One region of the Metasolibacillus sp. FSL K6-0083 genome, then DNA from elsewhere that is predicted to be linked to it. Evidence: a T-box and tRNA genes for the amino acid it is inferred to sense, from the RefSeq annotation. Region 1 holds a T-box; the other holds one or more tRNA genes.

Region 1 (16,892 bases):
TTTGCTTATGGATAATTTGGTTTTTAGTGTTTAAAAAGAGGGCGACGAAATTTTCTTGAGTTAAAGATTCCATTTCAGGCATTAAATATGCGGCTGCATCTTCAGGGGAACGTATCGTGTAACGGGAGTCAATTTCTTTTTGCGCGAGCCTTCTACCAAGCTCAATAGCTGCGAGAAGCTGGACAGCTTTAGCTTCACCAATTCCTTTAATCGAGGTTATTTCTTCAAATGTAGCATGCTTTAATGCGTGGAGCTTTTCAAAATCCATCAGTACTCGATTAGCGAGGGCGAGTACTGATGCTTCTTTTGTACCTGTGCGCAACAAAATAGCTAGTAATTCTTGATTGGATAAACTTTGCGCACCTTGGCGTATTAAGCGTTCTCTTGGACGATCTGCTTCATGAACATCACGTATTTTCAATGCTTGAAACATTGTCATGATACGGCTTCACAACCTTCCCATTAAATTGTTAGTAGGCGTAGATGAATGAGTTGCTCAAATACTGAAGCTAGCGGGAATCCTACTACGTTATTATAATCTCCTTCAATTCGCTCGACAAAAAGAGCACCAGGTGTTTGAATACCATAGCCTCCCGCCTTATCAAACGGGTCACCAGAATCAACATATGCTTCAATTAGCTTAGCTGACAGCTTTTTAAAAATTACGATTGTTTCTTCAACGAAAACCGTTTCTTCTCCATCTGGTTGAATAATTACTACAGCCGTTAATACACGATGACGATTATTTGATAGTGCTTGCAAATGCTGGACAGCTTCAGCGCGGCCTTTTGGCTTATGTAGTAAACGATTTTGAAAAACAACGATTGTATCAGCACCAATAACCGTTTTCCCATGACACTTCGCCGCGACATCACGTGTTTTTAAACGAGCGACCTCCTGTACATACTGCTCAACTGATTGCGCTTGCACGCTCGTTTCCTCTACATTGCTCGTAATTACCTCAAACGGAATGTGAAGCTGTGCTAGTAGCTCCTTACGTCTTGGTGATGCTGAAGCAAGTACAAATTTTGTTTGTGTTGTAATATTCATTTCAATCTCCTCCTACTTTTTCTATCATAGCGGAGAAAAGTATTTTTGAACAATTACAGCAAATGTCCAAATTTAATATTTGCTACTCAATTGACTGCTCAAAATTCAATTTTCAAGCAATCATTTTCACCATAATAATGCGTAAAAATATGTAAACGCATCACATTTATATCATTGGAAAGGCTTGTTACTGCTGCGAGTATCTCCCCCCAGTCAGCCGGAACCTCTCCCTCTTTTTGCTCTTGTCCAAAATAATTTTTTAGATACTTTTCATCCATTAGAATTTCAGGTAATCTTTGCATTGTTGGCTCGCTACACGCAGCAACAATTGACAATTGCTTAAAGAAGGCAGATGGCGCCAGTGTCGCAACCTCTTTATTTGTTGATAATGCTGACCAAATGAAAAACTGATTGTCCATTTCAATAATTGCCGCTTTATTCAAAAGGGGATTTGCCGCAATAAACTGCTCCGCGCCTTCCTTGCTTGAAAAAAGGCCATGCTGGCTCGCATAAAAAGAAGCATTTACCTCTTCAACAACTTCCTGCTGCACAGGTAAAACGTCTTCCTTCTCCTCACTTACCTTTTCATTACTCACAAAATTTAATATCATTACAAAAAGAGCAACTCCAATAAGCCCTGAAGCGATACCTAATAACGCAGCTCGAATCCATTCATTTTTTCGCATGCTTTTCACCACCTTATTAGTACCGTAGCAAATTTGCCATGAAAAAAGACGAGACTTTTGTCAGTCTCGCCAAAAAAGTTTTCCCTATTTTTCTACAAATTTCATAATGAGCAAACCTCTCTTAGTTCGCTTAATAAATATAAGGAGCCCGTCACGATTTTTGTCGAATGACCACGCTTTAAATAATGAGCGACTTCCTCCAGTGTCATTATAGTACCACCAACAGTTGATGGTATTTCTAACATATGCTGTGCTTTCATTGCACGTAGGTTCATAAAATCAACAAAAATAAATTTACTTGCAATAGGCTCTAATAGCTGTATTGCCTTAACAACGTCTTTATCTGCTAACATACCAATAATAATTTCCACTTGTTCATTTGGAAACTGCTGCTGAATTGTCTGTACAAGTGCTGCAATGCTTGCGGGGTTATGGGCACCATCAAAATAGACATTTTCTGAAACTTGCTCAAAACGTCCTGCCACTTGCGCATTGTACACTCCCTGTTGGATGGCAGCCGTATCTAACTTTAACGACAGTGCGGAAGCTACTTCTAAAAAGGCCGTAATCGCAACTGCCATATTCTCTCCTTGATGCATGCCAAGCAGCCTTCGCTCTAGATGATTGATTTCGATTTGACGTACTAAATGTCGATAAGTTGTTCCATCTACTTCAAACCCTTCACCAAGAATAGAAAGTGACGAATTTTGCTGCTTTGCCTCGGCTTTTACAACTTCATAAGCCTCCTTTGGCAAACGACCAATTACAGTAGGCTTATTTTGCTTTATAATGCCCGCTTTATGTCCTGCAATTTGCGCAAGAGTCGTTCCTAAAAAATTCGTATGCTCTAGTGCGATGCTCGGAATTACTGAGACGATAGGTATAGCAACATTCGTGCTATCCTCTCTCCCCCCCATGCCAGCTTCAAGTAATACTAAATCTACTTGTTCGTTTTGAAAATGCAGCAAGGCCGCACATGTTAAAAGCTCAAAGTCAGTTAGTAAATGATGTAGCTTCGCCTCAGCCATTTGCTGAAACACCGCATCCATTTGCCTGCGAGAAATTGGCTGCCCATCTATTGAAATTTGATCATGTACATCAACAATGCATGGCGACATAAATTTACCAACTGTCAAACCATAAGCCCGTGCAATGTGCTCAACAAATGTTAATGTTGAGCCTTTGCCATTTGTTCCAGCAAAATGTACCACTTGTAGTGACTGCTCAGGCTGTCCAAGCTGCTGTAATGCTTGCAATATACGCGTAAGCCCTGGCTTAATTACATCATCACTCGGCAATTGCCAGCGTCTTTTATAATCATCGAGTTTTGGAATCATCGCATACCTCGCTCCTTCAGAAAAGTTCGCACCTCACCTATGAAATACAAGGAGCCTGTCACAATTAGTACTTCATCCTGTGCCAACTGCGGTAGCTTTTCAGTTAAAAAATGCGCCCAATCTTCCACAACTTGCTTATTGAAATGCTCACTTTGGGCAGCTAGCACTTGAGCTGAAGCTGCGCGTGGCATCGGAATGGTTGTGAAATAAAGAGCCGTTGCAATTCGTTCCATCATCTGGATACTAACACTGTGGTCTTTATCCTGCAATGCGGCATATAGGAAATGATATTTTTTTGTTGGCTCCACTTGCTGTAATGTTTGAATTAATGCAGCAGTGCCCTCTGAATTATGCGCTCCATCTAAAATTAACTGCTGCCCAAATCGTTCAAAACGCCCTTGCCATTTAGCACGCTGTAATGCTGTGCGCACAGCGTCCTCTTGCAAATGACCTAGTATAAGCTGACTCGCCTTTATGGCAAGTGCTGCATTATTTTGCTGATGTGCCCCCTCCATCGCAGGCTGAATATGTCTGATGATACTATCTTCTTTATAATGGAAGATTCCATTTTGTAAACGCTCAATATGAAAAGCCTCATGCAAAAGATACAGTGGCGCTCCCTGTTGCAATGCTGTTTGTCGAATCACTTTTAGCGCCTCTTGATTTTCTACGCCTACAACAACGGGCTTGCCCTTTTTTATAATACCAGCCTTTTCCGCTGCAATGAGCGCATATGTATCCCCTAACATATCTGTATGTTCCAGTGAGATTGTCGTAATCACACTCACTTCAGGTGTAATCACATTTGTTGCATCCAGTCGCCCACCAATTCCTGTTTCAAGCAGTGCAATATCTATTTTTTCATGTGCAAAATGCTGCAAGGCAATCAATGTCACAATTTCAAAAAAACTCGGGAATTGCCCATTTAGATGGTCTTGGACTGCTTGCACGACTGCATTCGCATAGTGTAAAAACTGCTTATCCGAAATTTCCTGCTGGTTAATTGTAATGCGCTCGTTTGCACGCTCTAAATGTGGCGAAGTAAAAGCGCCTACTTTGAGTCCATGCGCCATTAAAATTTCCCTCGTGGCATTTAATGTAGAGCCTTTGCCATTTGAGCCTGCAAAATGAATAAACTTCGTTTTGCGCTCTGGATGCCCGAGTGCTGACAAAATCTTTTGTGCTGATTCTAGCGGTGCCCCTTTATAGCTGCTTGCCTTTAATTGAAAAATAAAATCCGTACATTGCTGCATCGTTTGAAACATCGCCTACACTCCATCTATCAAATTTATTCCATATTTCTAGAAAAAGGGCGACCAATACTAACTAGTCGCCCATTCATTTTACATATTTTTCAGTTCTGCTAAACGCTTTTCAACTGTTGCATGCTTTTCTTCGTAGTCTGCTAATTTTTCACGCTCCACTTGCACAAGTGCTTCTGGAGCCTTCGATACAAATTTCTCGTTCGATAGCTTACCAGTCACAAGCTTCACTTCTTTCGACCACTTCTCTAGCTCTTTTTCTAAGCGTGCAATTTCTTCTTCTACATTGATTAAACCAGCTAGCGGTAAAAATACTTCTGCCCCTGTCACTACAGCGGACATTGTTTGCGCCGGTATTTCCACATTTTGACCAATAACAAGTGGGTCAGGGTTACAGAATTTTTCAATATATGCTTTATTCGCTTCAAGCACCTCTGCTGTTGCAGTATCTTTCGCTGATACATAAAGTGCTACTTTCTTACTCATTGGTGTATTTACCTCAGCACGGATATTACGTACCGAACGTATAATATCCATGAGCAGCTTCATGCTTTGCTCATCTTGCTCGAAGTTAAATGCTTTGTTAACAGTTGGCCATGCTGCTACTGTAATCGAATCACCTTCATGTGGTAGATGCTGCCAAATCTCTTCAGTAATAAATGGCATGAAAGGATGTAATAGACGCATTGTTTGGTCTAATACATGCGCTAATACGGAGCGAGTTGTCTTTTTCGCTGCCTCATCCTCTCCGTAAAGTGGTAACTTCGCCATTTCAATATACCAAGAACAGAAATCATCCCAAATAAAATTGTACAATTCGCGACCTACTTCACCAAATTCATACTTATTTGATAATGTCGTTACATGTTCAATTGTGTTATTTAAGCGAGATAAAATCCATTTATCCGCCACTGATAAATTGCCAGTTAAGTCAATTTCATCATATGTTAAGCCTTCCATATTCATTAATGCAAAGCGGGAAGCATTCCATATTTTATTAGCAAAATTCCAAGTTGCCTCTACTTTTTCTGTTGAATAACGCAAATCTTGCCCCGGTGATGACCCTGTTGCTAAGAAATAACGCAAGGAATCTGCACCGTACTTGTCAATCACATCCATCGGGTCAACCCCGTTGCCAAGTGATTTTGACATTTTTCGCCCTTCTTCATCACGTACTAGACCATGAATGAGTACATCTTTGAACGGACGCTCACCTGTAAATTCAAGACCTTGGAAAATCATGCGGGAAACCCAGAAGAAAATAATATCATAGCCCGTTACGAGTGTTCCTGTTGGGTAATAACGTTTAAATTCTTCATTAGTCGTATCTGGCCAGCCCATTGTTGAAAATGGCCATAAAGCTGATGAGAACCAAGTATCTAATACATCTTCATCCTGTGTCCAATTTTCACTATCTGCTGGTGCTTCTTTCCCAACATAAATTTCACCTGTTTCGTTATGATACCATGCTGGAATTTGGTGACCCCACCACAATTGGCGAGAAATACACCAGTCACGAATATTTTCCATCCAACGTGAATACGTATTTTCAAAGCGTGCTGGCACAAAATTTACTTTTCCTGCCTCATCTTTTTGTAGCTCTAATGATGCATCAGCAAGCGGCTGCATTTTAACGAACCATTGTGCAGATAAATAAGGCTCTACAACTGCACCTGAACGTTCAGAGTGGCCTACAGAGTGCATATGCTCCTCAATTTTGAAGAGTACGCCAGCATCCTGCAAATCAGCTACAATTTGTTTTCGGCATTCAAAACGGTCCATACCTTGGTATTTCCCAGCTAGCTCATTCATTGTGCCGTCTTCATGCATTACTAAAATACGCTCTAGATTATGGCGATTTCCTACTTCAAAATCATTCGGATCATGCGCAGGTGTCATTTTTACAACGCCTGTTCCAAAATCTTTATCTACGTAATCATCTGCTACGATTGGTATTTCACGTCCTACAATTGGTAAAATAACTGTTTTGCCAATTAAATGCTGGTAGCGCTCATCATCTGGATGCACTGCTACACCTGAGTCACCTAGCATCGTTTCTGGGCGAGTTGTCGCAACTTCTACATGCCCTGAACCGTCCGCTAATGGATATTTCATATGGTAAAATGCGCCTTGCACATCTTTATAGATTACTTCAATATCCGATAACGCTGTTTTTGCCGCTGGGTCCCAGTTAATAATGCGCTCACCACGATAAATTAAGCCTTTGTCATATAATTGAACGAATACTTCCTTTACAGCATCAGACAAACCTTCATCTAATGTGAAGCGCTCACGTGAATAATCTAGTGCTAAGCCTAATTTAGCCCATTGCTCACGAATATGACCTGCATACTCTTCTTTCCATTCCCAAGTTTTTTCTAGGAATTTTTCACGCCCTAAGTCATAGCGTGTCACGCCTTGTTCACGTAATTTTTGCTCTACCTTTGCTTGTGTCGCAATTCCAGCATGGTCCATACCCGGCAACCAAAGCGCATCATAGCCCTGCATGCGCTTCATACGAATAACAATATCTTGTAAAGTCGTATCCCATGCATGCCCTAAATGCAGTTTTCCTGTTACGTTCGGTGGTGGAATAACAATGGAGTAAGGCTCTTTCCCACTCTCTGGCTGGGCCTCGAAAAATTTTCCTTTGAGCCACCATTCATAGCGACCTGCTTCAATCGCATTTGGCTCATACTTTGTTGACATCGTTAACTGTTCAGTCATGCTGCATTCCTCCTAATAATGAAAATCAATGACACTTTGGGATTTTGATTTAGCAAATGTTCGTCCACCTGCATGAGTTTTGCTAAATCAAAATAAAAAACACTCCTTTCGTCTGTAAAAGGACGAAGGAGTGCATGTATTTTGTTCGCGGTACCACCTTTAATTCCAATCAAAAAACGATTGGCTCTCAATTCAGATAACGGTGTTTAACCGGCTTTTGCTAAGGTATTGCCCATGCTCCTAATTTTGAATTAAGAGAAAATACGTTCACAAAAACTGCTCCTAGGCTACATTCAAATGATGGTATTGTAGGAGCTTTTCAGCTACCGCTCCCTCTCTAAACAAACGCTGTCATTTTACTCTTCCTATTCATTGCATCAAATATTTAACTTGAACATATTGTATATAATTTAAAGTGAAATTTCAAGCAACAATTTCTTCAGTACGAAAAGCATGTCGTCAGCAATATAAAGTGAAACTCCAATCAGTGGATGCTTTTCCCCACTGATTGTTAGTTGAACCAATCGGGCTTTTACGGGCAGTTGATTTCCCGCTTATCCTTTAGTCAATTTTCACTCAAGTCTTGAAGTGGGTGTCTTACTGCCCGTTAATGCGGGGTAAAGTGAAACTTCAATCAGTGGATGCTTTTCTCCACTGATTGTTAGTTGAACCAATCGGGCTTTTACGGGCAGTTAATCTCCCGCTTATCCTTTAATCAATTTTCACTCAAGTCTTGAAGTGGGTGTCTTACTGCCCGTTAATGCGGGGTAAAGAACGACAAATATAAAGTGAAAGGGTGATTATATGCGTAGGAAAAACTACAATCCTTATTTATTGCCTCCGTGGCTGCGCAAAACACGTTTTTATTGCAGAACGATTATTTTGCCAATCGTCGTCTTTCAAGGTGTGCGCGTTTTTATTGTTCCGACAACAGGCGATTTAATCTTACTTCTCGTCTTAGGGCTGCTTGCCTACTTATTATTGACTGATATTATTTGAATCTAACGTCCAAAAAGCGTTCATAGCACTGCTTTTTGGACGCTTCGTTTGTGTTTTAATTAAGTGAAACTTCAATCAGTGGGTGCTTTGTTAGTTGAACCAATCGGGCTTTTACGGGCAGTTGACCTCCCGCTTATCCTTAAGCCGATTTCACTTAAGTCTTAAAGTGGGAGGCTTACTGCCTGTTAATGCGAGGTAAAGCATTGACCGGTTTGTAGCGTATTTTAAAATGAATAAGTAAAATACCTTAATCTTTTTGGACAGACAGCACGCTGTAAGTTTCGGTTAGCTCCGCAAAAAAATCATCATGTAATGCTGAATTCTCCGTTTGCTGGGCTACGGGCTGCTGTCCGAGCTCATCATCGTGCGCTATAAATAGATGACTAGTAGAGTCAAGATGCAGCTCTAACTCAGGCTCGGCAGTAGCTTCTAGTTGAGTATCCAACGAATTTTCCGTTTCTTTATAAACGGGTATAGCCGTTTCCTCCACTTGTATCTCATGCGCCGCCACTTCCTCTTGCGCACTAGTTACCGATGCCACTACAGGTTGCGGAGTGTCTTCAATTTGTGGGGCGGCCTCTTGCATCGCTACTTGTACAGTCGTCTCATTTTGCTCCGCAAAATTACATGTAACTTGCCAAACAAGCTGGCAACTTGCTTGATCATGGACGGCTTTCAAATCTTGCACCTTTAGTTCAACAGGTCCCGTTACTTTATCTGCTGGCAAGTCAACTTCGAGCGGCAAGGCATATTCAAAATAACCTGTTGATTGTTCGATATCTATATGTTCGATATATGTTCCATGTACTTGTGAAACAGTTTGTGCAGGATTAAAAGCAACAGAGGCTGTCACATGATAAATACCTGTTAGCCGAATCGATTGTCCATCATCACTTTGCTCCCATTGTGGTGTAACACGCGCTGTCACAACATCTTCAACAGCACCAAGCCCGACTGGAAATGTGAATTGCTCTGCCATATCCCAAGTAATTGTTTTCATCGCTCTCCCTCCTCTATCGTTTACTGTATGTTTTCATGGAAGGAAAAATGAATCATTTATACAAAGTAAAATAGGCTTTTTAGCATTTCGTAAAGCCCTATGATATGCTGTTTTCAAAAAATATAAATAAGTTGACAGTTTATTATGATTGCCGCTGGAAAAACCTTTTAGCGTATATTTATTATTAAAAGCGAAACTGCCCAGAAAATGCGGAATTTTCTGGGCAGTTTTTTATTTGTTGTTCATTTAAGGTGTTGTTAAAAAACTAGCGATTGCTTTGTTCACCGCAGTTGGATTATCCTGATTCGCATTATGTCCAGCCTTTTCAATCATCAGCAATGTACAGTTAGCATCACTATCGGCCCAAGGAGCTACAATTTTACGAATATTACCCGAACGGTCATCTTCTCCACAAAGTAACAATACAGGTTTTGGAAAGCGATATGCTTCATCTTCACGTAAACAAGTCATAAGGGACATCATCACATCAATGAAATCCTTCTTTTTCATTTGCGCAAGGCAATTTCTTACGTATGCTTTGACAGCCTCATCGTTCCCGCAAGCCTCTGCACTTTGTCGGATAAGTGTCTGCCACGGATAACAGTAAAAGATGGGCTTACTTAGTTTTAACATTAACTTTTCCGATAAGGTTAGTTTGCCAGTATTCCGCGTACAGTCAATCAAAATAAGCTTTGATACAAGGTTTGGCTTTCTAAACAAAATCTCCTGGGCTAGATTCCCACCCATCGACTGCCCAATCAATATAGCATTCGCAATTTGATATTTTTCACAAAGCTTTAAGAAATCGTCAATCATATCTTCAAAGCTAAATGTTTGATTGTGCTGTAGCTTCGACAAACCATGGCCGCGTGCATCCCATAGTAGCACATTGTAAGATTCACCGAAAATCGGTAGCTGCGATGCAAACATTCGATGGTCACAGCCTGCACCATGTAAAAAAATAACATAATCCGCTGAACTACTTGACTTGTGCCAATAGTGAATGTCACAGCCCTTATTATGAAAAGTTTGATGTTGTAAATCCATCGTAACATCTCCAGTTATTTTGCTAATTTCTCAAATACTTTATGGAAGGCATCCACGGTTTTCTCAATATGCTCCTCCGTGTGTGCTGTTGAGATAAACATACCTTCAAATTGCGATGGTGGTAGGAAAATGCCTTCCTCCGCCATGAGCTTGAAGTATTCCGCAAATAATTCTAAATCTGAAGTTTTTGCTGTTTCAAAATTGATTACTTCCTCGTTTGTGAAGAAGAAGCCAATCATTGAACCAGCACGATTTACTGTATGCGGAATATTGTATTTTGTAGCAGCAGCGCGGAAACCTTCTTCTAATTGGTCGCCTAGCTTGCGGAAGTATTCGTATGAATCTTTATTTAAACGCACTAATGTTTCATAGCCTGCTGTCATAGCTAGCGGGTTTCCTGATAATGTACCCGCTTGATAAATTGGACCTGCTGGCGCAATTTTCTCCATAATTTCACGCTTCCCACCGAATGCCCCTACAGGCAAGCCGCCACCAATTACTTTACCTAAACAAGTTAAATCGGGCGTGATGCCATAATAGCTTTGTGCACAGCCGTAGTCTACACGGAAGCCCGTCATTACTTCATCAAAAATTAATAATGCCCCATATGCTGTCGTTAGCTCGCGCAAGCCTTCTAAAAAGCCTGGTTGTGGTGGTACAACACCCATATTGCCAGCAACAGGCTCTAAAATAACTGCTGCTAAATCATTGCCGTATTTTTCAAAAACTAATTTTGCTGACTCTAAATCGTTGTATGCTACTGTTAATGTATTTTTAGCAATATCTGCTGGTACACCAGGACTATCAGGTAAGCCTAATGTTGCAACACCAGAGCCTGCCTTAATTAATAAAGAATCACCATGTCCATGGTAAGAGCCTTCAAATTTTAAAATTTTATCGCGCCCTGTATAGCCACGCGCCAAACGTAGCGCTGACATCGTCGCCTCTGTGCCTGATGAAACGAAACGAATCATCTCAATTGCTGGCAAACGCTCCATCACAAGTTCAGCTAATTTATTTTCAGATAATGTTGGTGCACCAAATGAAGCACCTTTTGTAGCCTGCTCGCTAATTGCTACGACAACCTCAGGATGAGTATGACCTAAAATCAATGGTCCCCATGACAAAACATAATCGATATATTCATTGCCATCAATATCACGAATTATCGCACCATGACCTGATTCCATAAAAATCGGGCTCATATTTACTGATTTAAACGCACGAACGGGGCTATTTACACCGCCTGGCATTAAATTAATCGCTTCATTAAATGCTTGCTTTGATTTTTCATATGAACGCATATTACTTCTCCTCCAACCATTGTGCTACGTCTTTCGCATGATACGTAATAATTAAATCCGCTCCCGCTCGCTTCATGCCAAGTAATGTCTCCATTACAACCGCTCGCTCATCAATCCAGCCATTAATTGCTGCCGCCTTCACCATCGCATATTCCCCCGATACGTTATACGCAACCACTGGTAATACGAAGTTATTTTTAACATCTCGAATAATGTCCATATAAGCAAGAGCTGGTTTGACAATTAAGAAGTCTGCGCCCTCCTCCACATCTGAAGATGCCTCGCGTATTGCCTCTAAGCGATTAGACGGGTCCATTTGGTATGTTTTACGGTCACCAAATTTTGGTGCACCGTCAGCCGCCTCACGGAAAGGACCGTAATAACCCGATGCATATTTCACCGCATAAGACATAATTGGAATGTGGGCAAAGCCTGCTTCATCTAAGCCCGCGCGTATTGCTGCGACAAATCCATCCATCATATTCGATGGGGCAATAATGTCCGCACCTGCCTGCGCTTGTGAAATCGCTGTTTGTGCTAATAAATTTAATGAAGGGTCATTTAAAATTTGGTCACCCTCTACAACACCACAATGACCGTGGTCTGTATATTCACATAAACAAGTATCCGCTATAACAATTAGCTCTGGATGGCGCTCCTTCGAAAAGCGAGTCGCCTGTTGAATGATGCCATGATTATGGTATGCACCTGTTCCAACTGCATCTTTTTCGGCAGGTAAACCGAATAAAATAACCGCTGGGATTCCCAGTTTCACTACTTCATCTAACTCTGCTCCTAGATTGTCTAAAGATAATTGGAAAACACCCGGCATTGATGTCACTTCATTTTTAATATTTTGTCCCTCTGCTACGAAGATAGGATAAATTAAATCTTCCTTATGCAAATATGTTTCCTTCACCATTGCACGCATTCCTGCATTTTGGCGTAAACGACGATGTCTTTGGAAATGGTATTGTGTCACTTTTCATATCCTCCTATTAACTGCTCTATTACTGCTTGCATCGTATAGCTTCGGGGCTGTATCGCAACCTGTGCTCCATGCTCTTCTAATGCCGCTGTCGTTACATGACCAATGGAAGCCACTGTAACATGATGCCAATCAACTACGGGTACGACATTCTGCGCATATACTTGCACAGCAGAAGGACTCGCAAAAACAACAATCGGCTCCTCTGCCTGCAACAAGCTTTCTTCAAGCGCTTGAACATATGTAGTGAGCGGAACAGTTTCATAAACCGTCCATTCATCGCATTGCAGCGCATCACGAATCGTATTTTTCGCTAAACTTCCCCTTAAAAAGAGGCAGCGATTATTTTCAGCGATTTGTGGAAATTCTTGTACAAACACATCTGCACTAAATATTGTCGGCACAAAATCGACGGTAAAACCATGTTGCTCAAGCTCCGCCTTTGTTTTTACCCCTACCGCGGCTATACGGCATGAAACGTCTATAGGGTTACGTTCAAGTTTTTGGATAAAGCTAGTCACTGCATTTTGGCTCGTGAAAATTAACCAATCGTATAGCGCTAATTTTTGCAGCCATCCAGCATCCTCAGGTGTTATACACTCCTGTACAGCTAGGAGTGGAAAATACTTAATTTCCCCTCCATGGCGTTCTACAAGCTCCGTAATTGTTTGGACTTTTTGTGTTCCAGTTACATAAATTGTTTTCCCTGCAAGCGGTGCATTACTTTGCATCTTGCTCAGCCTTCACACGTTGGATTAGCTCGAATGCTCCTTGCTTCGTTAATAATGCAGCCACTTCTTTCCCTACTGCCACCGCATCTGTTCCTGTTATTGTTTCCTGATATGTAACAGAAGCATCAGGAGCTGCAACGAAACCAGTCAAAGTGATATTCTCACCTTCAACAGTCGCATAACCAGCGATTGGTACTTGACAGCCACCATCCATTTCAGCAAGGAATGTACGCTCTGCATGAGCAGTGCGCCAAGTTGCTTCGTCTGTCAGCTTTGCCAGTGCCGCAAGTAGCTCCGTATCATCCGCACGACATTCGATGCCAAGCGAGCCTTGTGCAATGGCTGGTAAGCAAATATCTACAGGTAAATACTCTGTTACTACATCATCGCTCCAGCCAAGGCGTTTTAAACCTGCTGCTGCTAAAATAATGGCATCATAATCCTCTGTTTCAAGCTTTGCTAAACGCGTATCGACATTGCCACGAATCCATTTAATTTCAAGGTCTGGTCTTACTTGTAAAAGCTGTGCACTACGGCGTAGCGAGCTCGTTCCAACGATAGCTCCCTGTGGTAAATCAGCAAATTTGACATGCCCTTTCGAGATGAAAGCATCACGTGCGTCTTCGCGCGCAGGAATACAGCCAATGACTAAGCCCTCAGGTAACACTGCTGGCATATCCTTCATCGAATGGACCGCAAAATCGATTTCTTTATCATAAAGCGCTTGTTCAATTTCCTTTACAAACAAGCCCTTTCCTCCAACTTTCGAAAGCTGAACATCTAAAATGCGGTCACCTTTCGTTACGATTTCCTTCACTTCAAACTCAAATGGTGCCCCTGAAGCACGTAATTCGTTAATAAACCAATTTGTTTGCGTTAATGCAAGCTTACTTTTACGTGACCCAACAATAATTTTTCTCACTAAAAATCTACCTCTTTCATTTAATACCATAAATGGAATGTTGATAATTTACTTCCTAAAAAGAAATTAATAACGACAAGCAAAAATATAAAAATTTGTGCCCATGCATACGTCGTACTCATCATTTTCTTACTTCGATGTAACAATAAAATAATAAGATATATAGTAGCAATTAAAAAGGAACCTAAAATTTTCGTGTCAATAAGTGTAAATTCATCAATTGATAAAAATGCCCATTCTAATCCTAACACTAAGCTTACGAATAACAAAGGAATACCTGCGAGCATCGAGTAGCTCATCCAGTTCGTTGTTTGCTTTAGGTTTGGTAGCCTCGACCATAAAGGATTGAACTTTTTTTCCTTTAAAATGCGATAAAGCACTAAATGCAGCACAGAAAAAACAAAGGATAATGAGAATGCCGCATAAGACGCAATGGCAAAGCTAATATGAATAATGAGCACTTCTGAAATGAGTGAATTTCTCACAGGCTCCACTACATCATTTGGTGCTAATAAATGAATTGTGACGAATACAAAGCCTAGCAGATTCATAAAAAAAACTGGCATATCTACCCGCACGATACAATGCAAAATAATGGATAGCGACGTTAGCAACCATGCATAAAAATAAACGCCTTCAAATAAAGACAATACAGGGAAACGTTTCATCTCAAAAATAAACCAAATAAAATATATTGTTTGTAATACCCAAACAATGGATACAAACCAAAATGCTATGCGGCGTGCCTGAACACGTCGGTATAAATAATCAATAAAATAAAAGACGAGACCAATCGCATACAGGATGACAATTGCTTCATATATTCTCGTCATTATCATTTCAGACATGAGTATCCCTTCTTTTATCATCAAAATTCCAATTTTATCAAGCTTCCAATAGCATAATAACACATTTTTAGAGCATAAGAAAAGCTGTCGTGAAAGGCAGGTGCCAACCTGCTTTCTCGACAGCCCCCTATCTATTATTTTACCATACAGATATGAAAACGCTTCTATTTTGTTTTCCCTCATTATCACGATAAATGAGCGATTAGTATTTGTTAAAATAAAACACTGCTCGATTCGTTTTTGCACAGAAAACTTATTTCAATTTTTATCATTTTCATCGCAAAAGTTCTCTTATTTATTGATGACTATGATTCAAATGCTAGCTTTGGTTGGACTTGCACTTTGCTCCCATTCATATGTGTAACAACTTCATTTTGCACATCATCTTCAATACCAAAAATCTCTTGGAATAATTGTAATTGCTCATTAGCTTTTGAAGAATTCGCCATTTCCTTCGCCTGTAAAATCGGCTCCTTCAATAGCTGGTTAATAATTGATTTTGTGTGCTTGCTTAAAATTTTACGCTCACGCTCTGTTAAGTCTGGCATTTTATTTTCAATGCTAAGCATCGTTTCCTCTTGAATGCGACTAGCCTTTTTACGCAATGCAGAGATAACAGGCACTACACCTAATGTTGCTAACCATGTTTTAAATTCGACTATCTCATAATCAATCATTTGTGTAATTTGTTCAGCAGCCTTCTCACGCTCGGCTAAATTAGCTTCCACAATCCCTTGCAAATCATCGATATCATATAAAAAGACATTCGGTAAATCTGCTATGCGTGGATCTAAATCACGCGGAACTGCAATATCAACCATAAATAACGGCTGCCCTTTGCGCATGCGTGCCACATATTGCATTAGCTCATAATCAATGACATAATTTGTCGAACCTGTAGAGCTTATTAAAATATCCGCATCAAGTAGCGTGCATTGCAACTCTTGCATTGATTTTGCTGTCCCATCAAACTTACTAGCTAAATCCTGTGCTTTTTCAAATGTACGGTTCACGACCGTTACTTTACCTACACCATTACCATATAAGTTTTGAATGGCTAGCTCTCCCATTTTTCCAGCACCTAAAATCGCTACATGTGTTTTCTTTAATGAGCCAAAAATTTTCTTTGCTAGCTCCACTGCTGCATACGATACAGATACCGCATTTTCACCAATAGCTGTTTCATTATGCGCACGTTTTGCAAATGTCACTGCCTGCTTAAATAATTGGTTAAATACCGTACCTGTTGCACCAAGGTCCTGCCCTTGTAAAAAGCTATTTCTCACTTGCCCTAAAATTTGCGTTTCACCAAGAATCATCGAATCAATACCAGCGGTTACTTTAAATAAATGCTGGATTGCCTGCTGTTCTTCATGAATGAATAAATGCCCTTCAAACTCTTCAATTGAAATATTGAACCATTCTGCTAAAAAACGTTTAATATAATAACGTCCTGTATGCAATTGATCTACAACCGCATATATTTCTGTACGGTTACATGTCGATACAATTACATTTTCCAAAATGCTCTTTTGCTGTTGTAGCGCCTCCATCGCATTCGGTATTTCGCTTTCAATAAAGGATAGCTTTTCTCGAATTTCTACTGGCGCTGTTTTATAATTCAAGCCTACAATTAAAGTATGCATGAACCCCCACACCTCACACATTCTAATTCATAATTCATAATTCATATTGTAACACAAAAACGCCTATTTTCACGACCTGTTTTGTGAACATGCTATGAACGTAATTACTATTTTAGAATCATTCTAAAATAAGTTTAACAAATTTCATATACATTTTCAATAAGCTTGCTTTAACGTGAGCACTATATTGATTGCAACGTACATATAAAAAGAGGCTGGGACAAAAAGAAAAAATGTTAGACCACAATCTAGTTGGTCTAACATTTTTTCGATTTAAGATGGAATATTTAACTCCATAAAGCTGAAAAATTGTTATCTATTTTCTTCATTTTTCGAAATAATAAA
Region 2 (16,892 bases), 1.4 Mb from region 1:
TATCCTAACGCCTCCAAACGTTCCACAACCCCTGCATAACGAATAGCGCTTGGTCCCATATCCACACCGCGGCGTCTTTGTCCATAATCTGATGGTACCCCAATAATAGCTACTGATTTATTCATGTTTTTCAAATCTCCCTTCCATAATACCCTTATTGTAAAACGAGATAGCCTGTTGGCTCAACTCGACATTTTTATGTATAATTATTCGTTAATTTTATAAAATCTATCCATTTAAATATTCAATAATATAGATAGAACAATTATTATATCAATATATATCTATATGTAAATGCTCATAAACAGCAGAAGATAAAATATTCATTCCATATTTAGTAAAAATATATTGACTTTTGAATATAAATATTTTAGCTTTTAAAATATAATTCCAATTAACTTTAAATTTAGAATTTATTTAGTTAATATATACTATAAATTAAATGAAAGGGTGATTTTTATGAAAAAATTTCTAATTTCTATATTTACTCTGCTACTTTTTTCATTCATAGCGACTAGTACAAGCTATGCAAATGAAACACTGGATGTAAAAGATCTATCCACCGGAAAAGTTAAAGTCACTGTTACAAATAATGAAACTGGAGAAACAAAAGTTTTAGATTCAATCAAACCAACAAAATACCTAGAAAAAACTAACCTACTAAGAACACTAGGAAATGAATCAGTAATTGAAGGTTACGAAATATTCATTCCCATGGAAACAGGAGAAATTAACATCACTCCTTTCGATTCATCTGGAGGAACAAGAACTGGAGGTGGTATAACTGCCGCATTATATGTTGATTATAGTCTAAGATTAGCTAATCAAGAAATTAGATTAAATAAATTATGGGGAAGTTGGACACCAAGTTCTAACCTCTACTATTTGACAGACAGAGAAGCTAGTGCACACTCTGGCGCTGTATGGGGCAACAGTATTTACAAATATCCAACTTCGAATACTTTTTCATATAACACTGGATTTGTTGATTATAACTATTTTGTTCTGGGAGGAGATGGTGCTCCAAGAGCTTGGAGTAGTGCTATCTCTCGTCTAAGTGGAATGATTGCAACATATACAATTACTGTAGAATTCACATACCCTGATTAACTATAAAATTCCCCTCTATTTTTAAGATAGATTCAAAAAAGAGGGGATCTTAAGATATCTTTAATCCCCCACCAAACTTCGTTACTCGAAAAAAATAAACATGATTATTCTCCCCACTATAATTAGAAGAATAATTATCCCTAACCCTTTCCAACCTAGACTACCCGTTAAATCTGCTAAATTACCACTACTCCCCCTATTAAAAGCATCATTCATACTTCCTGTAGGGTTTCTTTTTAATTCTTCTTGTCTTAATCTTTCTCTTCTTTGTTCGGGAGTTTCTTTATCATTATTCATAAACACACCTCCTATCAGCAAAAACATAAAATCTTTCTTTGAAGCAATTTTACCTATCCGATACTTATTATTAATTCTAGCTAACTCTCTTGTAATTTTTTTGTTAATACCTCATCTTCTGTGGATACAAATTTTTCACTGCCAATATCAATAAAATGGTGGTAAAAACAAAACTCAAAAACACATTTCCAGTTCCCTCTTTAATGGTGTTTATTAGAAATTATTGTAATCCTATTTTATCTAAAATTCAAAAGATATGGTAAAATATACTTAAGAAAAGTAGCGATTACTCTAAAAGATAAATCTTTAGTGGTCTTGTGGATTTATTTTTAGAGGTGTATGGAAATTAATAAGTGTTATAGTTTTAATTTATATTGCTTAAAAATTCCCCAACAAAACCACAATCAAAGCAACAGCTTATCAGCATTGTAAAATCGCTCAACTGTATCCAACAAACCTGTCGCTTATCCAGTTTAAATGTTTACAGTTAAAAAACATTTCCCTACATGACTAGCACGATGTAAGAAAGCATTCTAAAATCTACTTCGATATAACAAAGCTACTAATTGTTCACGTGTCATTGAGATATTTCGATGTAAGTAATTATTATTCCCACTTGTTCTAATGCGACAATATCACCCTAGATACTACTTTATTGCAAAGGTCGAATCCTTATATCCCCCTTCAAATATATAGCTTTTTCTTACAAGTAAATCACGGATTTTTGTGTTCAGTGAAATTTCTATTGGTGTTGGGATGACATTCCCTGTTACCATTGCATTCGCTTCATATGCTGGAAAGTCTTGTCTGTCGTCACACTATAGTATTGAATATGTAGCCGGATCGTTCAATATTGCGCCTCCTAAGTCCGCTTTATTCGCAGTAATAGAAACATTTGTTATAGTTGAATTACTATTGTTCCAATTGTATATGCCTCCACCTTTACGCTCCGCTATATTTTTAGAAAATATAACATCTACTAAGGACGGGCTATTTCCGCTATTGTACATTCCCACTCCGTACATATTGTGAACTTGCGTGCCATGGATTGCATAACCTGCTGTAATTGTGATGCCATCAAGTATCGCTGTTTCATTCAATTTGAGATCTGGTTCGTCTCGATGGTAAAATTCCCTCCGCTTGGAAGGGCGCCACTGAATATCGTTTCAATGCTTTCAATATCGCGCTGCGCTAATGTTTCTTGATTCCCCGCAAATCCTCCGTAGATTGCTACGCCATTTATTTATATTAGCCCGTTTTGTCAGGGTATAAGTTCCTGCAGCAACCCAAATTCGGTTGCCAGCGCTAGCCTTATCTAATGCGACTTGCACGCTTTTAACAGCATCCGCATTTTTATAAAGCATTTCTACACTTCAATCTAATAAAACACCTATCTATATAGCAATTAAGAGTAATTGAAGCATGTGAAAAATCAATATTTTTATGCAATCCAATTATTAAAAAGAAAATAAGGCTGTCTGAAAAGGCTATTTGTTTTAGCGATATTTTGGAGAAAGATTTTCATCACATTTTTAGTGGAAGCTATCTTCATTTTTTAAATATCAAATAAAGCGCCCAAAACATCGGCAATTGCACGATTTTGGACGCCTTTTATATATTATTATAAAGTAATATAATTGTAGAAATTTTTATTTTGCCTTATTCGATTAGTTCATCCTCTAACAAAACTACTTGATTTGAAGCCATATAAGCTCGGTATAAAAACGCTACAAATTGGGCGCGTGTGACAGATTCGTTTGGACGAAATTCGCCATTATCTCCAAGCGCAATTCCCTCACGCTCAAGTACCGCAATATACCCCGCACTCCAATGTGCGCTATCGACATCAATAAATGAAGTCGTCCCTTCAGGTGTTAACCCGAGTACACCAACAAGTATCTTTGCTAGCTGCGCTCGTGTCATTTTTTCTGTAGGTAAAAAAGCACCATTTACACCATCGACAACCCTTGCCTGTTGCAATACTTTAATTGCGTCATAATAAGGATGGGCGGGTGAAACATCTGTGAAATCACTTGCTAGTCGTACTGGTTCGAATGAAAAGGCTCTTGTCAGCAGTGCTGCTACATGCATACGGCTTACTGATTCGTTCGGTCGGAATGTACCGTCCTCATAGCCTTGAATAATGCCTTGTGCTGTCAAGGCTTCAATCATTTCCTTTGCCCAATGATTCTCAATATCTTTGAAGGTCTTTTCAGTAGGTAGTTCCTTAGCTAGCTCTATCCATTTAGCGTAAAGAGTGAGATTTTCTGTTACTAGCGTATCCCCCACCCATTTTTCTGTTAGTGTTTTATCTGTATACCAGCCCTCAAACATAAAGCCCTCTCTTATTGGAACAGGTAAATCACGAATCCTTGTATTATGATTAATCTCTATTGCTTCTAAAAGTTCACCACCACTGGTTTCAAAGGAGATTTTAATCGGTATTGCTATGTTGCTATCTCTATCCAATGGCGGATTAGAAGGATTCTTTTCTTCATTTAGTGTATTCGATTTCCATTGTGCATACAAACGAACATTCCCTGCCTTCATTCGGAAGGTTGTGTTTACGGCGTAAGCGGTTCCTTTTCCATCTGCTTGTGTATTCCAGCCTGTAAAAGTATGACCGGCTTTCACTAGATTTCCGCTATTTCCTTGCACTGTTACTAGAGTGTTTTCTTCATATGCCCTCAAATCCTGCGGCACAGTTCCTCCTGTGGCACCGTTGGCATCATAGCTTACACGATACGTTGGATTCGCTGTCCATTGGGCATATAATGTGACATTCCCTGCCCCCATTTGGAAGGTTGTGTTTACGGCGTAAGCTGTTCCTTTTCCATCTGCTTGTGTATTCCAGCCTATGAAAGTATGACCAGCTTTCACCAAATTTCCACTATTGTCTTGCACTGTTACTAGGGTATTTTCTTCATATTCCCCTAAATCCTGTGGCACAATTCCTCCTGTGGCACCATTGGCATCATAGCTTACACGATACGTTGGATTCGCTGTCCATTGGGCATATAATGTGATATTCCCTGCCCCCATTTGGAAGGTTGTGTTTACCGCGTAAGCTGTTCCTTTTCCATCTGCTTGTGTATTCCAGCCTATGAAAGTATGACCGGCTTTCACCAAATTTCCACTATTTTCTTGCACTGTTACTAGGGTATTTTCTTCATATTCCCCTAAATCTTGCGGCACAGTTCCTCCTGTGGCACCGTTGGCATCATAGCTTACACGATACGTTGGATTTGTTGTCCACTGGGCATATAATGTGATATTCCCTGCTCCCATTTGGAAAGTTGTGTTTACGGCGTAAGCTGTTCCTTTTCCATCTGCTTGTGTATTCCAGCCTATGAAAGTATGCCCTGCTTTCACTAAATTTCCACTGTTATCTTTCACTGTTACTAGAGCATTTTCTTCGTATGCCTCTAAATCCTGCGGGACATTTCCTCCTGTGGCACCATTGGCGTCATATGTGATGCTATATGTCGGATTCTTTACCCAGTTTGCGTATAATAGAACATTTTCTGCCCCTATTTGAAAGGTCGTATTTACGGCATACGCTGTTCCTTTTCCATCCGCTTGCGTATTCCAGCCTGTAAATGTATGGCCAGCTTTCTTTAGATGTCCTGTATTATCTAGCACTGTAACGGACATATTTTCCTCGTATGCCCCACTATCAATAGGAACTGTTCCTTCTGTTGCCTCGTTGGCATCATAGCTTACTGTATAATAAGGCTGCATTTCATATACACCTAAATCGATGGCAGCCCCTTGAACACGCTTTTTCCCTGCAAGGTCTGTTGCAACTGTATGGGCATTAGAATCCCCTACATCAATCGCTGGTGAACCTATTTTCAAATGCAAGTTTGCACCAGCCGGATGAACAAATACATCTTCTGGCATATAAGTTGCTAGGCTTATCGGGTCACCACTCGCATCAAACAACTGTCCTTTATGGATTCCTGAGCCTGCCAATACGTCGACCAAGCTATTTACAACCTTGCCCCCAAAATTAGTCAGTGCCCCTGTATTTGCATTTCCTATGATGATACTATTAACAATTTGGCTGTGCGCGGCGCCTCCGTGAATCGCTGCTGGTCCATTCGCATATATGGTCGCATTCATTAAATTGATATTTGTCGTATCAAAGCTATATATAGCACTTCCCGCGAAACTATTTTTCGTTAGATTGAAAGTAAATAGTGCATTTATTAATGTTGGGCGTGTATTTGCCGCATTATACATGCCGCCTCCTGTACCGGCTTCATTTGCAGTAAAAGAAACATTTGTGATGATTGGCTCGCTACCACCACCATTGTATATGCCACCACCTCCATTGTCTGCTATGTTTTCAGAAAAGATGACATCTGTTAAGGACGGACTACTTGCGGAGTTGTACATACCCGCTCCAATACCACCTGAATTAGATTTCTCTGTTGCTCTATTTTCATTAAAATTAACGCCTGTTAAGGTTGGGTTACTATTGTCATTATACATTCCGCCCCCTAACGTCGTTTGATTCATATTAAATATTACATCTGTTAAGACTGGGCTACTGCCATGATTAGACATCCCGCCACCATACCAAGTTGCTTTATTTTCCTCAAATACTACATCTGTTAAAGTTGGATTACTTGCATTTTTATTGTAGATTCCTCCCCCTTGTTGGGATGCTGTATTTTCATTAAACTTTACATCTATTAGCGTCGGGCTACTGCCAATATTATAAATCCCTCCTCCATAAAATGCCTGATTTCCACTAAACGTTACATTTGTTAAGGCTGGGCTACTGTTACTATTATTCATCCCCCCGCCTGACCAATCTGTTGTATTTTGCTCAAACACTACATCTGTTAGCGTTGGGTTACTGCTACTATTATACATTCCGCCACCTTCCACAGCTGCTTTATTTTGTTTAAATAAGGCATCCGTCAAAGTAGCATTACTGTTCCCAGTATTGTAGACCCCCCCTCCATTGTTTGTTGCATTGTTAGCTGTAAATGCAGTGCGTATTAGGATTGGATTACTGTTATTGTTATAGAGGCCACCACCGTCCATTGAAACTCTATTGTTATTAAACATGACATCTGTTAACTGTGGATTACTTGATTCATTGTACATCCCGCCGCCCGAATAGGCTCTATTCTCAATAAATGTTACATTTATTAGGGCTGGATTACTTTCATAATTGTATATTCCTCCGCCATATCGGTAGGCAATATTTGCAGTAAATACTACATTTCTGAGAGTTGGGCTATTTCCACTATTGTACATGCCTCCTCCGTGCATATGCTGGTTTTGTGTAGCATGATTAGGATTCCCTGCTGTAATGATGACGCCATCAAGTATAGCTGTTTCGTTCAAGTGTAAGTTATCTGGATGATAAAATACATGATAAGCATTTCCTCCACTTGGAAGTACACCACTTAATATCGTTTTATTGTTTTGAAAATCCCGCTGTGCTAATGTTTCTTCATCCCCCGCAAATCCTCCATAAATCGCTACACCATTTTTCATTCTAAAATACGCACTACGAGGGTCACTGCCATTAGCTCGTTTGGTCGGTGCATACGTTCCCGCGGCAATCCAAATTTGGTTGCCAGCGCTAGCCTTATCTAATGCGACTTGCACGCTTTTAACAGCATCAGCCCAAGTTGCTCCGCTATTGCTATCATCCCCATTTTCGCTTACATAAATAATTGGATTTGCTGTGAATAATGAAAACGGTTGTGGGCGAATATCAATAAAACGCTTATAAATAGTAGACTGTCCTATAATTCGAAACCAAATCGTATGCTCGCCTTGCTGTTCCCATGTATGCGGTGATGCTAAATTAAATAATGTCCATGAATCCCCTTCATCAATCGACCACTCTACTTGAATAGTGGCGCTATCTGTCGAAGTTGTTGTGACATGAATGGTGACAGGTTCTGTTGCAATATCCCCCTCCTCGTATAGCTGGTCACCAATTGTTAGCATAATATTTAATGTAGGATTCGTTTCCGCAAATACCGGCATATACCCAAATATAGCATGTGAAAACAACAACAAAATAATAAATAACGACATCCTTTGCTGCCATATTTCTTTCACCAATATCCTCTCCTTTGTGTAATTTGTATTAAAAATAACATATAACTCATTGCTGGTTTTATATTATATTACTCAAAAGTAATATTCAACTATAAAAAAAGAAAATATGTATTTTCTTTTTTAACCTTCTTTAGATAACATACCTTCCAATAATAAATCCACAATATCGTTCGCTATTTCCTCCGGTTCTTTTAGTTTCGTTAGCAATTGTGTAAATGTTAATCGCTCTATTATACCGATTAAGCACTCTGCCACCATTAGCGTATCTACATCTTTCCTAAAATAACCAGCATTAACCTCAAAATCTAGATTACCTCGAATTTGCTCAACCATATGTGCCTTTATTTCATCCGCTTTTGCGGACAAATAAAATCCAATTCGCGTTAAATCTGGATTTTTATCTAGAAATACCAATAACTCTTTTAAATTATACGTAATTCGCGTTTTAATTTTTGCTGATTCCAGCATTGGCTGTAAACGACTTTGCTTTGTATACTCAATAATTCGCATACGAAATAAGTGCTCCAACTCCTCAAAAATTGCTTCTTTGTTTTTAAAATACAAATAGAAAGTAGGCTGACTTAATGACGCACCTTTTACAATTGAGCTTATTTTTGTTTCATGATACCCATTTTGTGCAAATTCTCTCGCAGCTATCTCAAGCAATAATGCTCGACTTTCTTCACCACTTGCTCCTTTGGGTCTTCCTCTCTCTCCCATAAAAAGCACCTCCAATTACAATCCATTTTTTCCAATAACATATTTATCTATATAAGTATTATAAAGCTTAGAAAAAGAGCTTTCAAATAGTCAATTAAAAGCCCTTCTTATTAAGCACAAAAAACGGGAAAGACAGATGGATATCTGCTTCCCCAACAGCCCTATTATTCGTAATAGCCTTCCGTAGATTTCACGAAATTTTTAAATTGATTTGAATCATGTCCAAACCAAACCTCAGCATCATTTTCAGTGGCGAATTTACGAATCCGCTCCACTGTCGAATTATAACCCACGGAATCATAAATAATACCCGGTGGCTTGACTGGCGGGCCATAACTTTCTGCCGTATAAACGGCATCGGATGCTAGTAAAACATTACCATGACCAGGCAGCTCAACATGTAAGCCAAGCATACCATATGCATGCCCTGGACCAAAATTAATAATTTTGATTCCTTCCACCAGCTGTACTTCTTTTTCATGCGGCTTTATTGTGCGCCAGCGTAATTGATTTTGAATCCATGCCATGACATCACCCCAAATATATGCACCCATATCACGCGTCATCGTAAATTGCTTCATAACACTCGACAGCTCTGAATCATGCACGATAATTTCCGCATTTGTAAACAACTCCAAACAGCCTGCATGGTCTAAATGCAAATGTGAGGCAATTACATATTTAATATCCTCTGGTCGTACTTTTAATTGCTCTAAACGATTAATCAAATAACATTCTTCGCTCGCAAATGTTGGGAAGGCCTTTTGTATTCCTTCAGGCCAACGCCCATCTTCTCCCATACCATCGGGATTACAGCCTGTGTCGAATAAGATTTTCCCTTCTGGATGGTCAATTAATACAGCATAAATCGGAAATTCTACAAACTCTGCTGGTGGATTAGGATTATCAATTGTCGCAGGGTTATGCATGGCAATCATATAATTTTTATCCATCTTCATTGTCCCAGTGTCTAATACATATAACTTTTTGTTATTACACATTTTTCTATCCCCTTTGCTGTTTGATTAATTCTATTTATTTGAAAACGACGGCATCATATGCTGCCTTATAAATAGCAAAAATATCATCCTTCCCTAACGGCATCGGACTGCGCGCTAGGAGTCGCGTTTGCTTTGCTGCATCCTCCGTTAAGCCGGTAAGTGCCTCTTCACTAATATCGAAGCCTTTCAAGCTTGAAGGGATACCTACATCTTCAACAAGGCGCTGCAATTCCTGTACACATTTATGCGATGCCTCCTCCTGCGATAAATAGCCACTATTGAAGCCCATAGCATTATAAATGTCTTTCATGCGCTTTTCACAAGATGGACGGATATAGCCCATTACATACGGCAATAAAACCGCATTGGAGTCACCATGCGCGATATGGAATTGTCCACCCAATGGATAAGCTAGTGCATGTACACCCGCAACACCTGCATTGAAAAATGCTAGGCCCGCTAAATAACTCCCATAGCTCATATCGATACGTGCCTGCTGATTTTGCCCATCCTTTACCGCACTACGAATGGATTGGCTAATTAATTGTATCGCCTGCAATGCTAATGCGTCAGAAACCGTACTAGCATTTTGCGATACATATGCCTCAATCGCATGAGTTAAAGCATCTACTCCCGTTGCCGCTGTTACTTTTGGTGGTAACGACATTGTCAACTCTGGGTCAACAATCGCTACATCTGCCAGCAAATAGTCATGTGTTACGACATCTTTCGTACTTTCTAATGAAACAACAGCAATATTTGTGACTTCTGAGCCAGTACCAGATGTTGTAGGAATTAATATTGTCGGCAGCCCTTTCTGTTCAATGGAACGTGTAGCGCTTAAATTTAAGTAATCTTTGACATCACCTTCATGCACTGAAATTACGCCAGCTAATTTAGCTAAATCGAGCGCACTCCCCCCACCTAGCCCGACAACGATATCACTTTGATGTTCCCTTGCGTAAGCTACTAATTCCTCCGCTACAGCTACTGGGGGCTCTGGCACAACCTTTGTATAAATATTGATAGTTAAATTCAACTCTTCAAGCAGTGCAATGATTTTTTGCGTTAAGCCCAGTTCGTGCAAGAAAGGATCTGTCACTAATAATACTTTTTGACCTTTTAAGCGTTGCACCTCTTGCTGTAAATAGCTAAGGGAGCCCCAGCCTGTGTAACTTAAAGGTACAAATGTAATCTTTTCAGCCATCTATAGTCCTCCTTCTTGATTCCAAATAACAAGCTTTGTTTCCGTCATTTCCTGTATTGCATATTTAAGTCCCTCTTTGCCTGTTCCACTTTGCTTTACACCACCATACGGCATTTGATCAACGCGATATGTCGGTATATCGTTAATGATAACACCACCTACTGAGAGATTTTTCGATGCTGTAAAGGCCGTTTGAATATCCTTCGTGAAAATACCTGCCTGCAAGCCATAATCTGAATCATTAATAGCTTCGATACCCTCCTCTATTGAAGAAATCTTATTAATGCTTACAATCGGTGCAAACACTTCCTGACAGCTAACTTTTGATTTCCTGTCGACATTCGCTAAAATTGTAGGTAATAAAACACCATCTTCCACCTCGCCTCCGTATAGAAGATTTGCACCTTCTGCAATTGCCTCAGTAATCCACTGTATTGCTCGTTGCTGCTCCTTATCATGAATCATGGCAGATATATCCGTCGTTTCATCGAGCGGAGAACCTATTTTCAAGCTTTGTGTTTGAGCAATCATTTCCTCAACAAATGCAGCAAACACCTCTTCCATTACATAAATCCGCTGTAAAGAGATACATACCTGCCCCTGATTAGAAAATGCACCTGTAACGCATTTTCTCACTACATGCTCTATATTTATATTGCGGTCAACAATTAATCCAGAGTTCGACCCTAATTCAAGTGCTAAACGTTTCAATCCTGATTTTTCTTTGATTTGAATACCGACTGCTGGACTACCCGTAAATGTAATCATTTTCACCTTATCGCTCTCAACAAGTGCATCACCAACGATACCACCACTCCCTAACACGACATTAAATGCGCCTTTAGGTAAATCTGTACAATCAATGATTTTTGCTAAAAACAATGCAGATAGTGGGGTCTGTGAGGCAGGTTTTAGTACAATCGTATTCCCAGCAGCAATTGCTGGTCCGACTTTATGCGCTACTAAATTTTGCGGAAAATTAAAGGGCGTAATAGCAGCAATTATTCCTAATGGCTGCTCTAGCGTATAAGCAAAACGATTTTCCCCGGTTTTCGCTGCATCCATTGGAATCATTTCCCCAATAAGACGCTTAGCCTCATCACCAGCGAAACGATATGTTTCAATTGTGCGGTCTATTTCGCTTAGCGCATATTTTAGAGGCTTCGAACTTTCCCGGGAAATAATTGTTGCTGCCTCCAAGCGCTTGCTAGCAAATGCCTTAGCAATTGCATAAAGGATATTCGCCCTTTCTAATGCAGTAAGATTAGTCATTGCTTGCTGTGCCCTTTGAGCCGCCTCCACAGCCGCTGATACATGCTCTCTTGTTGCTTGTGGTATTTTCGCTATTACTTCCTTTGTGTATGGTGATTTTAACTCTGCATACTCGGCTGTAGAAACCCATTCACCATTGATATACATTTTTTGTTCCAAAATATACACCCTTCCCAAACTTCTTTATTCTAAATATTCTGTTATGAATACGTAACCATTTTGTTATAAAAAAATATACTTATATCCTACAAATATCTCCTGATAGGGCTCAGAAGAATATTTGTAAGAACAGAATCTTCGCCTTAGTTTAATCGCTTCACTGTTTTCCTATTAAAAAGTTTAACAGATTCGGTTATATGAACACAAGAATTTTTTTTATTTTCAATCATTTCAATTAATTTAACAATAGCGATTAATCCTAAATTTCTTTCCATCGCATGTCCTACTGTCGTTAATTGAATTTGTTCATATGCCGCCAATTCAACATTATCAATCCCAATAACACTAATATCCTCCGGGATACGAATATCGCGCTTTAATAATTCATCAATGACATTTAGCGCTATCGAATCAGATGCACCTATTATAGCAGTTGGGGAATTTGGCTGCTGGAGCAAATAATCAATTCCCTCACTAATATTTGCACGGGTTGTATTGGAATGATAAATATATGCTTCTGGCAACGCTTCTCCTAAAGCACGCAGCGCCCCTCTAAAACGATTAGCGTACGTACTAACCGTTAAATGCCCCCCTATATAGGCAATATGTTGATGTCCTAAAGCCTGTAATGATTGTGCAGCAATAAAACCTGCTTGTTCATTATCAATTTCGACAAAATTTTCATTTGATTGGTGCTTACGGTTAAATGTAATAAAGGGAATGTTTAATTTCTTTAGCTTTTCAAAAAACGGATCTTCATACAATATACAAGATAAAATGATTCCATCTACTTTGCGCTCTAAAATTTTTGAATAGGCATTTTCTAATTCCTCATCCTGTACAAATTGTACATCGACTTTATAACCTTTACTATTTGCATAATTAACAATAGCCGCAGTAGTGTCTGAGAAGAAAGGATTGTGTAGCGGACCAGATAATAGTGCAATTGTATTTGTTCGACTAGTCACAAGCAATCTTGCCTGTTCGTTAGGAATATAATTTAATTGTTCAATCGCCTTCAACACCTTATCAACCGTTGAGGCCTTTACTTGTTCAGGTGTATTCAAAACCCGGGAAACCGTCGTCTGTGACACACCAGCTAATTTTGCAACATCTTTTGACGATACGATAACTATTTCACCTCTACAACCTCAATCTCTATTTCTAAGTAAGCAATATTCATCAACCTTTAGTTTAACATATTATTTTTTATTCTTCTTTAAAAGATAAACTGCGCCTTATTATAATTACCATAGGAGCAATGTTTTGAAGATATTAATATAAAAAACAGGGACTATTTGAAAAGATATAATCTTTTCAAATAGTCCCTGTTAATAATGAGCCATGAAGGACTCGAACCTTCGACCCTCTGATTAAAAGTCAGATGCTCTACCGACTGAGCTAATGGCTCAAGAAAAAACAAAAAAATGGCTGGGGTACTAGGATTCGAACCTAGGCATGACGGAATCAAAATCCGTTGCCTTACCGCTTGGCTATACCCCAATCATTTTCAAAGATGGTGGTGGGGGACGGATTCGAACCGCCGAACCCTAAGGAGCGGATTTACAGTCCGCCGCGTTTAGCCACTTCGCTACCCCACCGACATAACACTTGAATGGTGGAGGATGACGGGTTCGAACCGCCGACCCCCTGCTTGTAAGGCAGGTGCTCTCCCAGCTGAGCTAATCCTCCATATATGAGTGTTACAATTATTTATTTTTAAATGGTGACCCGTACGGGATTCGAACCCGTGTTACCGCCGTGAAAGGGCGGTGTCTTAACCACTTGACCAACGGGCCAGTTAAAATATCTCAAACAAGACAAGAATTATAATACCATATTTTTTAGATTTGTACAAGCCTTTTTGATAAAATTTCATCCTAATTTGCAATTTTTTTTTGCGAAAGCCTCAAATTAAAAATTAGGGCTTTTTTCATTGTTAGGAGCTAAATGCTTGTTTTACTTATTTTAAACTTTATTGAAGTTTGACACTTTGCTAAGTAAACAACGAAATGTAACACTGATTTTAGATTAATCTACTTCGTTTAGCTAATCAAGGAAAATTCGGATTAAAACTAATAGTGGACCTGTTAATTCTACCTCTAAAAATAATGCTACTATAATTTTTTCATTTCAATTAATAGGCAAAAAAAATGGCTCCGAAGGCAGGGCTCGAACCTGCGACCAACCGGTTAACAGCCGGTTGCTCTACCACTGAGCTACTTCGGAACGCTAATATTCATTTATGCACTTTGTATAAGCTACTTAGTACATTTATTATTATAACAATCATTTTAATTATTACAAGTGCTTTTTTCAAATAATTAAAACTTTCGATTTAATTCACTATTTACTCATATTATCGATATGTTTGCGCTATCAATTACGCTTCAGCTAACTACTAAATCAAGATAAAAAAAGCCACTACTGATTAATTATCAGCAGCGACTTTTTGCGCGAAGCAATGTCCTACTCTCACAGGGGGAAGCCCCCAACTACCATCGGCGCTAAAGAGCTTAACTTCCGTGTTCGGTATGGGAACGGGTGTGACCTCTTTGCCATCATTACTTCACTTGCACATGGATGTGCTGGCGTCTACGTTACCACAGGATGTGGTGCTTTTAGTAGACGTTCCTTACTCGGCTTCCAATCTACTGCGCTATTCTTCGTCAACTGCACTCGCTCATTCAGTCATGTACTTTAGTACATTCCTTCAAGCGCTCTTTTGTTTCCTCGATTAGCTTGTGTCTTGAAATCCTTGTTTTTAGAAAGTGTTTGTTCTTTCAAAACTGGATAAACGAACATTGAAACAAGTTTTAATTGTGGTTAAGTCCTCGATCGATTAGTATTCGTCAGCTCCATGTGTCGCCACACTTCCACCTCGAACCTATCTACCTCATCGTCTTTGAGGGATCTTACTTACTTGCGTAATGGGAAATCTCATCTTGAGGGGGGCTTCATGCTTAGATGCTTTCAGCACTTATCCCGTCCATACATAGCTACCCAGCGATGCCGTTGGCACGACAACTGGTACACCAGCGGTATGTCCATCCCGGTCCTCTCGTACTAAGGACAGCTCCTCTCAAATTTCCTACGCCCACGACGGATAGGGACCGAACTGTCTCACGACGTTCTGAACCCAGCTCGCGTACCGCTTTAATGGGCGAACAGCCCAACCCTTGGGACCGACTACAGCCCCAGGATGCGATGAGCCGACATCGAGGTGCCAAACCTCCCCGTCGATGTGGACTCTTGGGGGAGATAAGCCTGTTATCCCCGGGGTAGCTTTTATCCGTTGAGCGATGGCCCTTCCATGCGGAACCACCGGATCACTAAGCCCGTCTTTCGACCCTGCTCGACTTGTAGGTCTCGCAGTCAAGCTCCCTTGTGCCTTTACACTCTACGAATGATTTCCAACCATTCTGAGGGAACCTTTGGGCGCCTCCGTTACCTTTTAGGAGGCGACCGCCCCAGTCAAACTGTCCGCCTGACACTGTCTCCTACCCCGCTAAGGGGCACGGGTTAGAATTTCAATACAACCAGGGTAGTATCCCACCGACGCCTCCTTCGAAGCTGGCGCTCCGAGATCTCTGGCTCCTACCTATCCTGTACAAGTTGTACCAAAATTCAATATCAAGCTACAGTAAAGCTCCACGGGGTCTTTCCGTCCTGTCGCGGGTAACCTGCATCTTCACAGGTACTATAATTTCACCGAGTCTCTCGTTGAGACAGTGCCCAGATCGTTACGCCTTTCGTGCGGGTCGGAACTTACCCGACAAGGAATTTCGCTACCTTAGGACCGTTATAGTTACGGCCGCCGTTTACTGGGGCTTCAATTCATAGCTTCGCTTGCGCTAACCACTCCTCTTAACCTTCCAGCACCGGGCAGGCGTCAGCCCCTATACGTCACCTTACGGTTTTGCAGAGACCTGTGTTTTTGCTAAACAGTCGCCTGGGCCTATTCACTGCGGCTCTCATGCGCTTGCACGCTCAAGAGCACCCCTTCTCCCGAAGTTACGGGGTCATTTTGCCGAGTTCCTTAACGAGAGTTCTCTCGCACACCTTAGGATTCTCTCCTCGACTACCTGTGTCGGTTTGCGGTACGGGTACCTCCCACCTCGCTAGAGGCTTTTCTTGGCAGTGTGAGATCAGGAACTTCGTCCATACGGACTCGTCATCACAGCTTGGCGTTAGAGTGTGCGGATTTGCCTACACACACGCCTTACTGCTTGAACAGAGACAACCAACGCTCTGCTTACCCTACCCTCCTGCGTCCCCCCATTGCTCAAACGGTGGGGAGGTAGTACAGGAATATCAACCTGTTATCCATCGCCTACGCCTATCGGCCTCGGCTTAGGTCCCGACTAACCCTGAGCGGACGAGCCTTCCTCAGGAAACCTTAGTCATACGGTGGACAGGATTCTCACCTGTCTTTCGCTACTCATACCGGCATTCTCACTTCTAAGCGCTCCACCAGTCCTTCCGGTCTGACTTCAACGCACTTAGAACGCTCTCCTACCACTGACATCGTAGATGTCAATCCACAGCTTCGGTGAATCGTTTAGCCCCGATACATTTTCGGCGCAGTGTCACTCGACCAGTGAGCTATTACGCACTCTTTAAATGATGGCTGCTTCTAAGCCAACATCCTGGTTGTCTAAGCAACGCCACATCCTTTTCCACTTAACGATTACTTTGGGACCTTAGCTGGTGGTCTGGGCTGTTTCCCTCTTGACTACGGATCTTATCACTCGCAGTCTGACTCCCGTGTATAAATATCCGGCATTCGGAGTTTGTCTGAATTCGGTAAAGCGAGATGCCCCCCTAGTCCAAACAGTGCTCTACCTCCGGTATTCTCCATCACGAGGCTAGCCCTAAAGCTATTTCGGAGAGAACCAGCTATCTCCAGGTTCGATTGGAATTTCTCCGCTACCCACAGCTCATCCCCGCACTTTTCAACGTACGTGGGTTCGGGCCTCCAGTAAGTGTTACCTTACCTTCACCCTGGCCATGGGTAGATCACCTGGTTTCGG

The links. The T-box of region 1 lies ahead of MHB51_RS01350 (valine--tRNA ligase). A T-box ahead of a tRNA ligase gene usually reads a tRNA of that ligase, here a tRNA-Val.
Region 2: it encodes a tRNA-Val, which carries the amino acid that the T-box ahead of MHB51_RS01350 (valine--tRNA ligase) is inferred to sense. The anticodon was not compared.

Annotation. Positions count from the first base shown of each region.
Region 1 is NZ_CP152046.1:291,773-308,664, reverse strand. It holds gene radC (DNA repair protein RadC) at 1-439, opposite strand, end outside; gene MHB51_RS01370 (Maf family protein) at 463-1,050, opposite strand; gene MHB51_RS01365 (hypothetical protein) at 1,149-1,736, opposite strand; gene MHB51_RS01360 (folylpolyglutamate synthase/dihydrofolate synthase family protein) at 1,838-3,073, opposite strand; gene MHB51_RS01355 (folylpolyglutamate synthase/dihydrofolate synthase family protein) at 3,070-4,338, opposite strand; gene MHB51_RS01350 (valine--tRNA ligase) at 4,417-7,062, opposite strand; T-box leader at 7,178-7,444, opposite strand; gene MHB51_RS01345 (hypothetical protein) at 7,867-8,061, shown strand; gene MHB51_RS01340 (hypothetical protein) at 8,309-9,061, opposite strand; gene MHB51_RS01335 (alpha/beta hydrolase) at 9,308-10,108, opposite strand; gene hemL (glutamate-1-semialdehyde 2,1-aminomutase) at 10,123-11,412, opposite strand; gene hemB (porphobilinogen synthase) at 11,414-12,394, opposite strand; gene MHB51_RS01320 (uroporphyrinogen-III synthase) at 12,391-13,131, opposite strand; gene hemC (hydroxymethylbilane synthase) at 13,121-14,053, opposite strand; gene ccsA (cytochrome c biogenesis protein CcsA) at 14,074-14,901, opposite strand; gene hemA (glutamyl-tRNA reductase) at 15,207-16,547, opposite strand.
Region 2 is NZ_CP152046.1:2,740,124-2,757,015, reverse strand. It holds gene rocF (arginase) at 1-125, opposite strand, end outside; gene MHB51_RS12950 (hypothetical protein) at 460-1,110, shown strand; gene MHB51_RS12945 (DUF6366 family protein) at 1,192-1,407, opposite strand; gene MHB51_RS12940 (hypothetical protein) at 2,226-2,507, opposite strand; gene MHB51_RS12935 (InlB B-repeat-containing protein) at 3,067-7,500, opposite strand; gene MHB51_RS12930 (TetR/AcrR family transcriptional regulator) at 7,621-8,220, opposite strand; gene MHB51_RS12925 (N-acyl homoserine lactonase family protein) at 8,385-9,221, opposite strand; gene MHB51_RS12920 (iron-containing alcohol dehydrogenase) at 9,256-10,428, opposite strand; gene MHB51_RS12915 (aldehyde dehydrogenase family protein) at 10,429-11,859, opposite strand; gene MHB51_RS12910 (LacI family DNA-binding transcriptional regulator) at 12,003-12,989, opposite strand; tRNA gene MHB51_RS12905 (tRNA-Lys) at 13,198-13,270, opposite strand; tRNA gene MHB51_RS12900 (tRNA-Gln) at 13,288-13,362, opposite strand; tRNA gene MHB51_RS12895 (tRNA-Tyr) at 13,377-13,460, opposite strand; tRNA gene MHB51_RS12890 (tRNA-Val) at 13,476-13,551, opposite strand; tRNA gene MHB51_RS12885 (tRNA-Glu) at 13,584-13,658, opposite strand; tRNA gene MHB51_RS12880 (tRNA-Asn) at 14,014-14,088, opposite strand; rRNA gene rrf (5S ribosomal RNA) at 14,316-14,431, opposite strand; rRNA gene MHB51_RS12870 (23S ribosomal RNA) at 14,682-16,892, opposite strand, start outside.